4 regions of the Pseudarthrobacter sp. R1 genome follow, and region 4 is predicted to be linked to each of the others. Evidence: riboswitches for the same ligand, from Rfam matches in the RefSeq annotation. Region 4 holds a riboswitch; each other region holds the start of a gene.

Region 1 (3,221 bases), on a different contig from region 4:
CCGCCTGGCCGTTACCGGCGTAGACAGCCACGTGGGCCATGCCGGCGCCGCCATCGGCGTAGTAAATCAGGTCGCCCGGCTAGGCTTCAGCAGCACTCACGGTGCGGCCCAAGGAAAGGTAGCCTGCGGGCCAGTCGTGGAAGTTGATGCCCACGGCAGCCAGGGAGTTGGTCACCAGCATGGTGCAGTCCTGCATAACACCAAGCTGGGCGTAGGCTGCGGACAGAATGGCTGCACCCTTTCCACTTGCCGAGGCAGGAGCGGCGGGGGCTGCTGCCAGCCGGAGCCGTAGCGGTCACCTTCGCAACAGCGGCGGTCCTTGCGGCCGGAGCAGGGGCCGGAGCGGCTTCCTGGACCTCCACCTCGGGCTCCGGAGCTTCCACAACGGCAGCCGGCGTGGCGGTTACAGCAGGCTTCTCGAAGGAGATGGCACCTTCAAAGCCGCATGTGGGCAGCCAAAGGTGTTTGGACGCGCCGGCATCTTGGGGGTGCGCCGGCACGCCCCGAACGGGGATGTGTGCTGATTTAGCGAAGAGCGTGTTTGGGCAAAGAAAAAGCCCTTGGACCGTGGGGTCGAAGAACTAGTTCACAGTGAAGAAGGCTGAGGAGCCGGTAGCAGCTACCGAGTGCAGCAGCGTTCCCTGGGAGGGGTTCAGGGCACTGATCATCATGCCGTTGCCGACGTAGATACCGACGTGCGCTCCGCCGTTCTGCATGACCAGGTCACCCGGCTGCGGCGTGGAGGTGGGCTTCATTGCAGTCCACGCGTTGACGCGGGGGATGCTGATGCCGGCCTGGGCGTAGACCCACTGGGTGAAGCCTGAGCAGTCCCAGCCGTTGGGGGTGGTGCCGCCCCAAACGTACGGACGGCCGATGCCTGTGTAGGCGAGGCCCGCAATTCCGGAAGTGGACGCCGAGGCAACTGTCTCCACGGCCTTGTCCGCAACGGAGCCGGCCGACGCGGCGGAAGCAGTGGTCACACCCTGTTCGTCGTCGGAGTCCGTGGACTGCGCAACTACCCGCTCAACAACGGGTGCCGGGGTGGTCTTGACCAGGGGACGTTCGAAGGAGACAGTAGCCGTGGGCGCCGCGGTGACAGCGAGGGCGCTTTGTGCCGATCCGGTTTCCGTGGAAGCGGAGACACCAGCCGTGGTGTCCGCTGCATTGGCCGGCAGGCCCATGGTCAGGATGAGGCCCGAGGCGGCTGCGATGACTGCAGCCTGGCGACCTACTGTCCCGGCATTGGCACTAACAGCCTTGGACATGGAGTCCAGGGGGTTGGTACGAACCGGTTGCGCACGGTGGCGCGCAGAATTATGGCGTGAAGACACGAAGGTAGCCTCTCCCAATGCCTACGAGGTGAGCTGTCGGATTCGGATGGGAGTCACCCGGCCGCGCGGCTTCCTGAAAAGCTTTTGCGACTTAACCCCAAGGCCTTCAAAAAAGCGAAGACCAAAATTGGTTCCCCCGCCCCTGCCAGACGATGAAATGCGAACGGACCTTGAGCGGTGGCAGAGTTAGGCAATCCGCACAAGAGCGTCAACTTCGGAAAAGTTGACGCGAGTTAGACGGTACAGCAGTTCTGTGTGAATGTCACATTCAGGTCACGGCAGGTCAAGACTATTCGATAGCTCACCGTCACTTGACTAAAGCCAGCCGGTTGGGTCAACAACTTCGCCGTTGACCTGGACCTCAAAGTGGAGGTGGCAGCCGGTGGAGGCTCCTGTGGTCCCGCTGAGGGCCACAACGTCCCCGCGGGACACTGTCTGCCCCTCCTTCACGCTGAAGGACGACAGGTGGTTGTAGGTGGTTTCCAGGCCGTTGCCGTGATCCACCACGACGCGGTTGCCGCCACCATACTGGTGCCACCCAGCGAAAGTGACGGTTCCGGTGGCCGCGGCCAGAACGGAAGTGCCGCACTGGGCCACATAGTCCTGTCCGCGGTGGAAGTCACCGGATCCTCCGGTGATCGGGCTGACCCGGTAGCCGAACGGTGAAGCAGTACTCAAAGCGGCGAGCGGCGCACCAAGACTTCCGGCGGAAGCGGCGCGGGTGATGGCGCCGGCGGACTGGGCACTGAGCAGCTGTTTCAGCTTGCCGTCCGGGTCCGCCTGGGTAACCACAGCAGAGCGGCTGAAGTCAATCTGGGCGCCCGCTTCCGCCGAAACCTGCGGCTGGGGCGCAACAGCGGACGCGGCGACAGGAGTGGATCCGGATGCGTCCGTGGCCATTACTGGACTGGTGGCCGGCACGGTCACGGTGAGCACCAGTCCGGTGGCGGCCAGGGCGATACCGGCCTTTTGGCCGATGCCGCTGGCAGCCGCGAACTCAGTGATTTGGCGGAAGGGACCCCGACGGCGGCGCGCATCACGGTGCGGATCGCGGGGGCGTTCCGAGGTGATGACTTCGACAACGCGCGGTGTCGAAGCAGGGACCGCCGCGCGGCGGCGTCCCCTGGAATTCTGCATGGTCAAGAAGGGTTCCTCTCTGGAAAGCCTGCGAAGTTAGCTGTCGGATTCGGGTCAGAGAGTTCAAAGACCCGGTCCGCCGTAAGCAAGCTTCGGCACAGAGATATCCCCGGAGGAATCCTTCACTGGAAGAGGCTTGCTGCTGACGGACTTCACCCCAAGGCAGACCCCCGCTGCCGCTTGTGGTTCCCCCGCCTCTGCCAGTTACGACTCGTGCTCCTGATCCGCTGGCAGAGCTCGGCTCCAGATCAGGTAACGCTTTAATATCAACGCTTGGTTCAACTATAGATGCTTAAGCCCGAAAGTAACAATTCCGTTATCTTTGCGTAACGCACTTCACGCGGGGTATGGCGCCGGCTCTTTGCTCTCTAGCGGATCGCCACGAACACGTGCGCGGCAACCTCCGGGGGCAGCTCCAGCGCACCCTCGATTCCCGGAACCCGGACCGAGATGTAGTCGCCCACCCGCTCCAGCGACACAGCCGCACCCGGCCGGATGCCGCCTTCATCAAGCTGGGAGAGCAGTTCAGGCTCTACCTGGATGGGCTCGGCGAGCCGGCTGATGGTCACCACCGAGGCAGGACCGTACGACTTCATCGCCTCCAAAAGGCTAATGGCGCCGTCCGCAAAACCCATTGACGGCACGCCGCCCAGGGCAGCAAGACCCGGGATCGGATTCCCGTACGGGGACTCGGTGGGATGGTTCAGCAGTTCATAGATGCGCCGTTCCACCCGCTCGCTCATAACGTGCTCC
Region 2 (3,221 bases), on a different contig from region 4:
AGAAAGCACGCTTGCCTCCCTCGTGTGGACCTTTGTGGTCGTCTCGCTTGGCGGGTTGCTCTTGATCGGATTAGTGGGCACGGTCCTGATCCGACGCACCATGAAACCTCTTGAGCAGCTGTCGGAGGTTGCCACCCGGGTTTCGCAGCTTCCCCTGGACGCCGGCGAGGTGGCACTCGCGGTGCGCGTGCCGCCGTCGAACTCCAATCCGGGAACGGAAGTAGGCAGCGTCGGTCACGGGGTGAAAAGGAGACGGGATAACGTGGCGAGCGCGCTGCAGGCGCGGCAGATGAGCGAAACAAAGGTGCGGCAGTTTGTGGCCGATGCCTCGCACGAGCTGCGTACTCCCCTGACCGCCATCCGCGGCTACACCGAATTGATGAGGATGACGGAGGCCTTCACCCCCGACGGCCAAAAGTCCCTTGCCCGTGTGCAGAGCCAGTCAGAGCGGATGACCGCTTTGGTGGAAGACCTGCTGCTGCTGGCCCGGCTCGATGAGGGCCAGCCGTTGAAGCTCAGCGAGGTGGACCTTACGCAGTTGGTGGTGGAAAGCGTCAGTGATGAAAAGGTGATGGCACCGGGCCACACCTGGCGGCTGGAACTTCCGGATGAGCCCGTGGTGGTCACCGGTGACGCCTCCCAGCTGCGCCAGGTGCTGATGAACCTGCTCTCCAACGCGCGCAAACACACCCCTGCCGGCACCACTGTTGTTACCGGCGTCGGAAAGACGGCTGGAGGTGCCGCGTTGATAACGGTAACGGACGACGGCGGCGGGATCCCGGCGGAGTTTGTGGACCATGTTTTTTCGCGCTTCGCCCGCGCAGACGCGGCCCGGAAGGGCACGGGAGATGGGGCGGGGGCTGCAGCGGCCGAAGGCACCAGCGGCCTCGGGTTGTCCATCGTGGAATCCATCATGGAGGCCCACGGCGGAAGGGTAACGGTGACATCACAATCCGGGCGCACAGAGTTCGCCTTACATCTCCCCTTGAGGTGAGGTTGGCAGCAAGGCGACGCGCCGCCGTCGTGATCTCTGTTACCAAAATGTGACTTACGCGCTGCATTCCTGTACCGTCGATTGGGTGCAGTTCGTGTTCGAGCCGCATATCCGGATGACGCCAAGCTCTGCCACTTCCCGGATTCCCTTTGAACATAGGCAGAGGCGGGGGACCCACCGTCCCGGGCACTGATTGCCCTTGGGGTTAAGCCAGCACGTGAACTTTCCGTGTGGCCGGATGCCCTCATCCGAACCCGACAGCTAACTCCGCAGGTGTGAGAGGCGATCCATCATGTTCAAAAACCTGGTAAAACCACGTCCGAAAAACGATTCCGCACCGCACGCTGGACCGGAAACCGGCAAAATCTCTTCTTTCGGCAAGCGCGCGGCCGTGATTGCCGCATCCTGCGCACTCCTCGTTGGAGTGGGAGCTGCGGGACAGGCTACAGAAACAAGCATCCGTGTAGCGGCCACTGAAACGCAGGCCGCCCAGGCGCAGTCGAACCTCAGCATCGAGAAGAGCGAGATTACCTCCAATCCCGCGCCTGAGCCCGCCGCTCCGGAGATAGCTGTAGCCCCGCAGGCGGCCGAGCCCGCCCCTGCGCCGGCTCCCGAACCTGCACCGGCACCCGCTCCTGAGCCTGCTCCTGCCCCTGCACCTGCTCCTGCCCCTGAGCCCGCTCCGGCTCCAGCGCCCGAGCCTGCACCCGTCGTCGCGGTCAACGATCCCGCCGGCGCCCAGGCGTACGCCGCTGGCCAGCTGGCGAACTACGGCTGGGCTCCTGACCAGATGCAGTGCCTGGTAACCCTGTGGGACAAGGAATCGGACTGGACCACCACGGCCACCAACCCGAGCAGCGGCGCCTACGGCATCGTGCAGTCCCTGCCCGCCGAGAAGATGGCCAGCGCCGGCCCGGACTACCTCACCAACTACCGCACGCAGATCAACTGGGGCCTGAATTACATCCAGGAGCGTTACCAGTCCCCGTGTGGTGCGCTGAACTTCCACCTGTCGAATAACTGGTACTAAGCAGTCCTGGCACATCCGGAACTGCAACACGCGGGCGGCGTTTTAAACAGCCGCGCACGTCTGGGTCCCGCGCCTGCTGGCTCCCGCACACTGGCTCCCGCACTTTCAAGGACCGGGGCCCGCCCGGCATACTGTGGTCCATGAAGTTCACCACCACCATCCAAGGCAGCGGCAATAAAACCGGCATCGTAGTCCCGGAGCAGGTTGTTTCGGAGCTGGGAGCCGGCAAGCGGCCGCCTGTGGTGGTCAGCATCAACGGCAAAAGCTATCGCAGCAGCATCGCAGTGATGGGCGGGCAAAACCTGATATCGCTGAGCGCAGCCAACAGGGAGTTTGTTGGTGTCGAAGCCGGAGACACCGTTGACGTCGACGTGGAACTGGACACACAACCCCGGATTGTTGAGGTCCCTGAGGACCTTGCCGCTGCAATGGCTGCGGAGCCGGCGGCGCAGGAGTTCTATGCGACCCTGAGCTACAGCGCCCAGCGGCGGTACGTGGAGCCGCTGGGCGAAGCCAAAACTCCCGAGACCCGGTCGCGGCGGATTGCCAAAGTGGTGGAGGAGCTCAAAGCCGGAAAGAAATGACCGTCCAGGCTTCCTCGTCCTTGTCCACGTGGGCGGCGACGGCATTGAAATCAGGAATGTGCAGGACCCCCGGCGGAAGCGGCCCGGTGTTCGGCCCCACGGCTACGGTTGGGATACCGGCGGCTACGCCGGCCGCAATGCCGGCGGGAGCGTCTTCAAACACCACGGCGTCGGAGGGATCCACGCCAAGACGGGCAGCGGCCTTCAGGTATCCCTCGGGATCCGGTTTGCCCCGGGTCACCAGCTCGGCCGTCACCACGGTGGCCGGCATGGCCAGCCCCGCTGCAGCCATCCTGATGTCCGCAAGGACCCGGTCAGCTGATGTCACCAGCGCGACGGCGTCCGCAGGCAGAGCGGCCAACAGTCGGGCGGCTCCGGGCAGCGGCAGGATGCCCTCGGTCCGGACGCGTTCCATGGCGCCGAGTTCCGCCGTCAGCGCCAGCACGTCCGCCCCTGGCGGTGCGAAACGCCTGACGGTATCGCCGGCTTGGACGCCGTGCGACGTCCGGAGTATTTCCCCGATGTCCAGGCCGTAACGCGCCGCGAATTCTCCCCACACCTGTTCCACCACTGCCGTGGAGTCCACCAGGGTGCCGTCCATGTCGAAGAGGAC
Region 3 (3,221 bases), on a different contig from region 4:
CCAAGTCCCTGGCCGGCACGCTTGGGCTGCCGCGCGCCGCCGTCGTAATCCATGCCGTGGAAGCCCTCCCGCGCCTGACCACCGGCAAGGTGGACTACCCGGCCGTCCTGGGACTTGCCGCTCCGGCGCCCGCTGCTGCGGGTGCCGTCGGCACCGCCCGCGCCGCAACCGCCAAGCCGGCACCGGAGGGCCCAACCCCCGCCGGCAACCCCGACGACATCCGAAGTATCTTCGCCGACGCCCTGGAATGCCCCGTTGTGGGAGACGACGACACGTTCGTCTCCCTTGATGGTGACTCGCTGTCCTACGTGGCGGTCTCGGTTCAGCTGGAACGCGTCCTGGGACAGCTTCCCTCGGACTGGCACCTATTGCCCGTGCGGGAATTGGAGCGCCGCCGGAAGCCCAGGCGGTGGAGCCCCTTTTCCTTCCTGGAAACCTCGATTGTGCTGCGGGCCGTCGCCATCGTGTGCATTGTGGCCACGCACGTGGAGCTGATCATGTTCCAGACCGCCCACCTGCTCTTCGTGGTGGCCGGTTACAACTTCGCACGCTTCCAGTTGGCGGACCAGCGGCTCCCGCGGCTGCGCCGCCAACTCCGCGGGGCGGCCCGGATAGTTCTGCCCTCAACCGCTTTTATCGCCGTGGCCTACCTGCTCACGGACCGCTACAGCGTTGCCAATATCTTCCTGCTGAACGCCATAGTTGGGCCCGAGCAAGTAACCACGCAGTGGCATTTCTGGTTTGTGGAACTGCTGGTGTACATCCTGCTGGCCGTGGCAGCGCTCATGGCCGTGCCCTGGGTTGACCGGGTGGAGCGCCGTGCGCCGTTCGCTTTCGCCCTGGGGCTGGTGGCCATCGCGCTGCTGAGCCGGTACGACATCGTGGATCCCGGCCTGCCCAAGCCGCCGCCGGTGTTCTGGCTCTTTGCGCTCGGCTGGGCGCTCGCCCGGGCCCGCACGCACTTCCACAGAATCACTGTCTCGGTCATCACCCTGGTGACGCTGCCGGGGTTCTTCGGCAGCACCGTCCGCGATGTCACCGTCGCGGCAGGCATTCTGCTGCTGGTGTGGGTGCCCGCCCTGCCGGTGCCGGCGGTCCTGCGCCGGGTCACCGGCTGGCTGGCGGCGGCGTCCCTGTATATCTACCTCACCCACTGGCTGGTCTACCCGCTGCTGCTTCCCATCAATCCGGTCCTGGCCGTCGTCGGGTCCCTCGTGCTGGGGGTGGGCTACTGGGCGCTCTGCAGGTGGTTGCCCACTACGGCAGCATTCAAATGGGCGGGGCGGCGCTTCACATCGTTGCTACGTCCAGTTGGACGGGAGCGATCGACGTAGGTTGCAGCCCGAAAGCCGTTATGCAAATGTGACAAGTGGGGCTGGTGTGATGTAGGGTCTGAAACCGTGCCCGTTTCTCCGAATGCGGCACTCCTGAGCAGACTTGCCTAACTCTGCCGCTGCCCGGGATCCGTTCGCAAAATCGTCCGGCAGAGACGGGGAAACCAATATCGGCCTGCTTCCGGCAGGCCTTGGGGTGAAGCCGTGCCTGATGCATTCCGTGCATCACCACGGCCGGGTGTCTCCCATCCGAATCCGACAGCTAACCTCGCAGGCAGTGGGAGAGGCCCTTTCATGCCCAATGGCAAAGCTCACGGCCGCCGCCGCGCGGTCCCCGTCCAGACCAGCCCTTTGGCGGTCCTGTCCAAATCCGTCGCTGGCCACGCCGGCGGTGTAGGCCGCCAGGCCGCCGTCATCGCGGCCGCTTCCGGCCTCGTCCTGACCAGCGGCATCGCCGCCCAGGCAGCAGACGCCCCAACCCAGCGCGAAGCCGAGCCGGCATCGAACCTCGAAGTCACCAGCCAAGTGCAAACCCCGCTCAGCGCAGACGCCACCGTGCAGATCTCCTTCGAGCGTACCGCCGACGAGGCCACTCCTGCCCCCGTCGTGGAAGCACCCAAGCCGGTCGCCGTCGAGGCCCCCAAAGCGGCCGCTCCTGCCGCTTCTACCGCCGTAAAGACACAGGCCGTTGCGCCGGCCAAGGCCCAGGTCACCGTTACGCCCGCTGCTGCCGCTCCGGCTGCTGCCCCGGCAGCAGGCGGAATCAACGCCACCATGCTGTCCTCCGCTTACGCGCAGATCGGCATGATTCAGGACTGCACGCGACTGGTCGAAAATGCCCTGAATGCTGCAGGGATCCCGGTCGGTGACCTTGGCCCGATGCAGTTCATGAACTACGGCACCGTCGTCTCCGATCCCCAGCCCGGCGACATGGTCATGCAGCCCGGCCACGTAGGTATTTACGTCGGTGACGGCCAGGTCCTCAGCTCCGGCCTGAACGGCAAGAACGAAACCGCCGTCCACCCCCTGTCCTGGATGACCTCCAAGGGCGGCGTCACCTTCGTCCGCGCAGGCAAATAGAAACCACTGAAGGCCGGTGAGTCAAATGCCTTAGGGGCATTGACTCACCGGCCTTCAGCATGCCCTCGGCATAGTGGGAGCATTGCCATTTCCGCCGTATCGCGTGGTTATGTTGCCCCATGCCTTCCCGACCTTCGGCCGGGGTGTGGCCAGCCGTACACAGTGAACGCCTCGTGGGGCACTCAGCGCCTGGTCGCATACCTGGTCATGACCACACCGTCGGGAAACTTCCGGGTCTCCACCAGGTTCAGGTTCACCCAGTTGTCCAAGGCTGTGAAGAACGGCGTGCCGCCGCCCACCAGGACCGGATGGGTGACCATCAGATATTCGTCGATCAGCCCGGCCCGCATGGCCGCCGCGGCGAGTGTGGCACCGCCGATGTCCATGAAGCCGCCGTCATCGGCTTTGAGCCGGGTGATCTCCGTGACCGCGTCGCCAGTGGCCAGGCGGGTGTTCCAGGCGACCGTGCGGGGCGTCGAGGAGAACACCATTTTCGGCATGTCCCGCCAGCGGCGGGCATACTCGATGTCGGCAGGCGTGGCGCCGGGCTGCTGGTCGGCCGTCGGCCAGTGGGAGCTCATCGCCTCCCACAGTTTGCGCCCGTACAGCGCCAGGCCCGTAGCCCCCACCCGGTCGGACCACCATTGGAACAGTTCGTCGCTCGGGGCGCTCCAGCCGAGGTCGTCCCCGGGCGCGGCGATGTAGCCGTCCACGCTCACGTTCATGCCAAAGGCCAGGTTACGCATGGCGACAGTCTCGCCCGCGCCGGTATTCCTTGTACAGACCAGCGCGCGCCGTAAAGCACGC
Region 4 (3,221 bases):
GCAGCAACGGAGGGAAACCTTGATCCCTTCAACCAACTCCTCGACGTGGTCCGTAGCCCGTTCCACGAGCGGCCGGGGCTCGAACGCTACGCCGAGGGAGCGCCGGAGGACTTCGGCAGCTACCAGACCTTCTGCGGCACGTAGGCAGCCACAGCACAAGCAGTCACGCCACCTGCGGGCAGGCCGGCGGAAGTGCAGGCTTCCCGGAAGCCCGGTTGCCGGAGCCCGGCAACAAAACAGGGGCGGCAGCCGGGAACAATCCCGTCTGCCGCCCCTGTTCGGGGTGGTGTGATTACGCTACGCGGACGAAGGACGGAGCGCTGAGCCAGCTGATCGAGTGGACCAGCGTCTGGTTACCGTTTACGCCGCCGCTGACCACCTGGCCGTCACCGGCGTAGACGCCCACGTGGGTGGGGGTGATCACCAGGTCGCCGGGAGCGGGGGTGGCCACAGTGGAGCCGTACTGGAAGAATTGAGTGGGGGCCAGGTCGCCAACGCCTTTGCCCACGGTGCGCAGGGCCTTTTCCACCATCGCGGTGCAGTCCTGTGTGACGCCCACCTGGCCGTAAGCATTGGCCAGGATGGCTGCGCCGGTGCCGGTGCCGGTGGCTGCCGGAGCCGGAGCGGGTGCTGCCGCAGCCGGAGCAGGCGCCGTGGAGGTGTAGGACATGTTCATTCCGGTGTTAGCGGGAGCGGCAGCAGCCTTGACGGGAGCCGGAGCAGCTGCAACGGCGCCGGCGCCGGGGATCTGGATCCGGTCGCCGGGGAAGATGATCGTGTCGATCGACAGACCGTTGGCGGACAGAACGTCATTCAGGGCTACACCGTTGGCGGCCGAGATGGCGCCCAGGGTGTCGCCGGAGACGACGGTGTGCACGTTGGCTGCAGCTGCTGCAGGGGCAGCCACTGCAGCGGCCGGCGCTGCATAAGCCTGGGTGTTAGTGGTCTCGGTGGTGTCCGGGGTGCCCACGCCTGCATAGGCTGGAGCCCCCACACCGAAGGCAATGCCGGAAGCTGCGGCTACGGCGAGCGCCGGGCGGCCAAGCGACTTGGCTGAGACAGCCAAGCCCTGGAGCGCGATTGAGCGGGCCGGAGTCGCGCGGTGACGGGCGGTGGTGGAATTTTTTGACACGGTTGATCGCCTCTCCCATGCCTGCGGGGTGAGCTGTCGGGTTCGGGTTGGAGATACCCGGCCGGCAGCAACTCCGAACGGAACGGAGGCGCTATCGACTTAACCCCAAGGCCTCGAATGAGGCCGCGGAAACTTGGTTCCCCCGTCCCTGCCAGCTGGAAACGATTGAATCCCGGGTCAGTGGCAGGGCTCGGCATACTGACGGGAATGTCCCGTCTGAGAGGGACACCTGAAGACCATAACCTGATTCCAGGCCCATTGTCACGTTTGGGTAACATACGAGGTGCTCCTATCGCATTTGGCAAATGAATAGATTCATAACCCACATCCTTCTGACCTCGCGAGATAGGCGCGCCGAGCAACCGGCCGTGGTCTTTGTCACAAACTGATAAAGGGATTCGAAAAGTGAACGCATAACCCTTGCCCGGAAGAACCGGAGGGAGGAGGATGTTCGGCACCGGCGAGGAGGCACAGTGACCCAGCTAGGCAAGTATGAGAAATACCTGATCGAGGAATTTTTTGACGACTACCGTGCCGGGGCGCTGAGTCAGCGGACTTTCACCCGGCGGGTTGCGTTCATCACCGGCAGCATGGCAGCCGCCGCGGCGGCGATGCTGCTGGTGGGCTGCACGCCCAGTGAGGTGCCGCGGAGCACCGACCCCATGCCCACCCCGGAGCCTTCAACCTCTTCGGCCGCCGGGACTGCCGGTTCCGGTGCAGTGCCCGGGGCGAAGAGCCCGCTTTCCGTACCCGAGGGTGCGCCAGGGATGACGACGGCGACCGTACAGTTTCCGTCCGGCGGAACCTCAGTCAGCGCCTATCTGGCCAGGCCAGAGCAGGAAGGGCGCAGCCCTGCCGTGCTGATCTGCCATGAGAACCGCGGGCTGACACCCCATATCGAAGATGTGGCCCGCCGCTTCGCGAAAGAGGGTTACGCCGCCCTCGCCCTTGACCTGCTCAGCCGGGAGGGCGGGACTGCGAACATGGACCGCGACGCTGTTCCCGGTGCCCTCACCCAGGCCGGCGCCCAGCGCCACGTTGCCGACTTCGCAGCAGCGCTGGAGTATCTCAAAGCCCAGGACTTCGTGGACGGCGGACGTATCGCCATGACCGGCTACTGCTTCGGCGGCGGTATCACCTGGCAGGCGGCCACAGAGCTGGACGGGTTGAAAGCCACCTCGGCGTTCTACGGGCCAGCCCCTGACCTGGGCAAAGTGCCCGGCATCAAGGCCGCCGTTTTCGGGGTTTACGCCGAACTTGACCAGCGCATCACGGGCGCGATGCCTGCTCTCAAGGATGCGCTCGCAGCCACTGATGTTGTCCATCAGCTCACCGTCTATCCCGGCGTTGACCATGCCTTCCACAACGACACCGGCGACCGCTACAACGAAGCCCAGGCTACGGCTGCGTGGAACGATACCCTCGCGTGGTTCGGCCAGCACCTGTAAGGGCCTAGCTTCCCAACTGTGTGACGGTTTGTTATAAAGCCAGGCGCCGCTGGCCAGCGTGCTTCCCAGGGCGCCGTGCGCCGCCTGGAACCACCCGGTGGCGAGGAACTGGTACTGACCCCGCGTAGGCTTTTCCCATGCCCGACTACGAACGGTTTCGGATCCTGCTTGAGGAGGAACGGGAGCGGAAGGTGGCCCTCCTGCCGGCCCTCCGTGCGGACATCGCCTCCGCAAATTCAGCGCGCCAGGACTCCAACGTGGACGACGAACATGATCCGGAGGGCTCCACCATCGCCTTCGAGCTGTCCCAGGCGTCCGCCCTGCTGAAACAGAGCAGTGCTGGTCTCGGCGAAGTGGAGGCGGCCCTGGCCAGGATCGCCGCCGGCACCTATGGGACCTGCGCGGTCTGCGGGGAAGCCATCGCCGAAGGCAGGCTGGAGGCACGGCCGTGGACCCCGGTCTGCATCCGGCACGCATCGGCAGGCCGCGGTCAATGAGCAGCGGCGTGGACCAGGTGACGGCTGCCGCCGCCTTCATTGACCGCACGCTGCAGAACGAGGGTGCCTGGTACCGGGCGGACGACGTCGAGGGCCGGCTGGGCGGGCAGCTGGCCTCCTACGGCTCCTCAGTGGGCGCTGTCC

The links. Region 4 has a riboswitch for cyclic di-AMP ahead of M8J71_RS17215 (C40 family peptidase). Riboswitches for the same ligand answer to the same signal wherever they lie in the genome.
Region 1: it holds a riboswitch for cyclic di-AMP, as region 4 does, so the genes downstream of both, M8J71_RS00270 (C40 family peptidase) here and M8J71_RS17215 (C40 family peptidase) in region 4, are expected to answer to the same signal.
Region 2: it holds a riboswitch for cyclic di-AMP, as region 4 does, so the genes downstream of both, M8J71_RS02770 (hypothetical protein) here and M8J71_RS17215 (C40 family peptidase) in region 4, are expected to answer to the same signal.
Region 3: it holds a riboswitch for cyclic di-AMP, as region 4 does, so the genes downstream of both, M8J71_RS06530 (NlpC/P60 family protein) here and M8J71_RS17215 (C40 family peptidase) in region 4, are expected to answer to the same signal.

Annotation. Positions count from the first base shown of each region.
Region 1 is NZ_JAMKFI010000001.1:55,219-58,439, reverse strand. It holds partial or broken gene M8J71_RS00275 (NlpC/P60 family protein) at 1-431, opposite strand, end outside; gene M8J71_RS00270 (C40 family peptidase) at 582-1,265, opposite strand; cyclic di-AMP (ydaO/yuaA leader) riboswitch at 1,336-1,518, opposite strand; gene M8J71_RS00265 (M23 family metallopeptidase) at 1,647-2,468, opposite strand; cyclic di-AMP (ydaO/yuaA leader) riboswitch at 2,479-2,690, opposite strand; gene M8J71_RS00260 (metal-dependent transcriptional regulator) at 2,837-3,221, opposite strand, start outside.
Region 2 is NZ_JAMKFI010000002.1:176,731-179,951, reverse strand. It holds gene M8J71_RS02775 (sensor histidine kinase) at 1-994, shown strand, start outside; cyclic di-AMP (ydaO/yuaA leader) riboswitch at 1,121-1,281, shown strand; gene M8J71_RS02770 (hypothetical protein) at 1,287-2,024, shown strand; gene M8J71_RS02765 (YdeI/OmpD-associated family protein) at 2,165-2,608, shown strand; gene M8J71_RS02760 (HAD-IA family hydrolase) at 2,589-3,221, opposite strand, start outside.
Region 3 is NZ_JAMKFI010000006.1:101,289-104,509, reverse strand. It holds gene M8J71_RS06535 (AMP-binding protein) at 1-1,334, shown strand, start outside; cyclic di-AMP (ydaO/yuaA leader) riboswitch at 1,439-1,621, shown strand; gene M8J71_RS06530 (NlpC/P60 family protein) at 1,629-2,414, shown strand; gene M8J71_RS06525 (dihydrofolate reductase family protein) at 2,597-3,160, opposite strand.
Region 4 is NZ_JAMKFI010000008.1:1,340,790-1,344,010, forward strand. It holds gene M8J71_RS17210 (protein adenylyltransferase SelO) at 1-144, shown strand, start outside; gene M8J71_RS17215 (C40 family peptidase) at 293-1,132, opposite strand; cyclic di-AMP (ydaO/yuaA leader) riboswitch at 1,136-1,299, opposite strand; gene M8J71_RS17220 (dienelactone hydrolase family protein) at 1,606-2,580, shown strand; gene M8J71_RS17225 (TraR/DksA family transcriptional regulator) at 2,718-3,077, shown strand; gene M8J71_RS17230 (DNA alkylation repair protein) at 3,074-3,221, shown strand, end outside.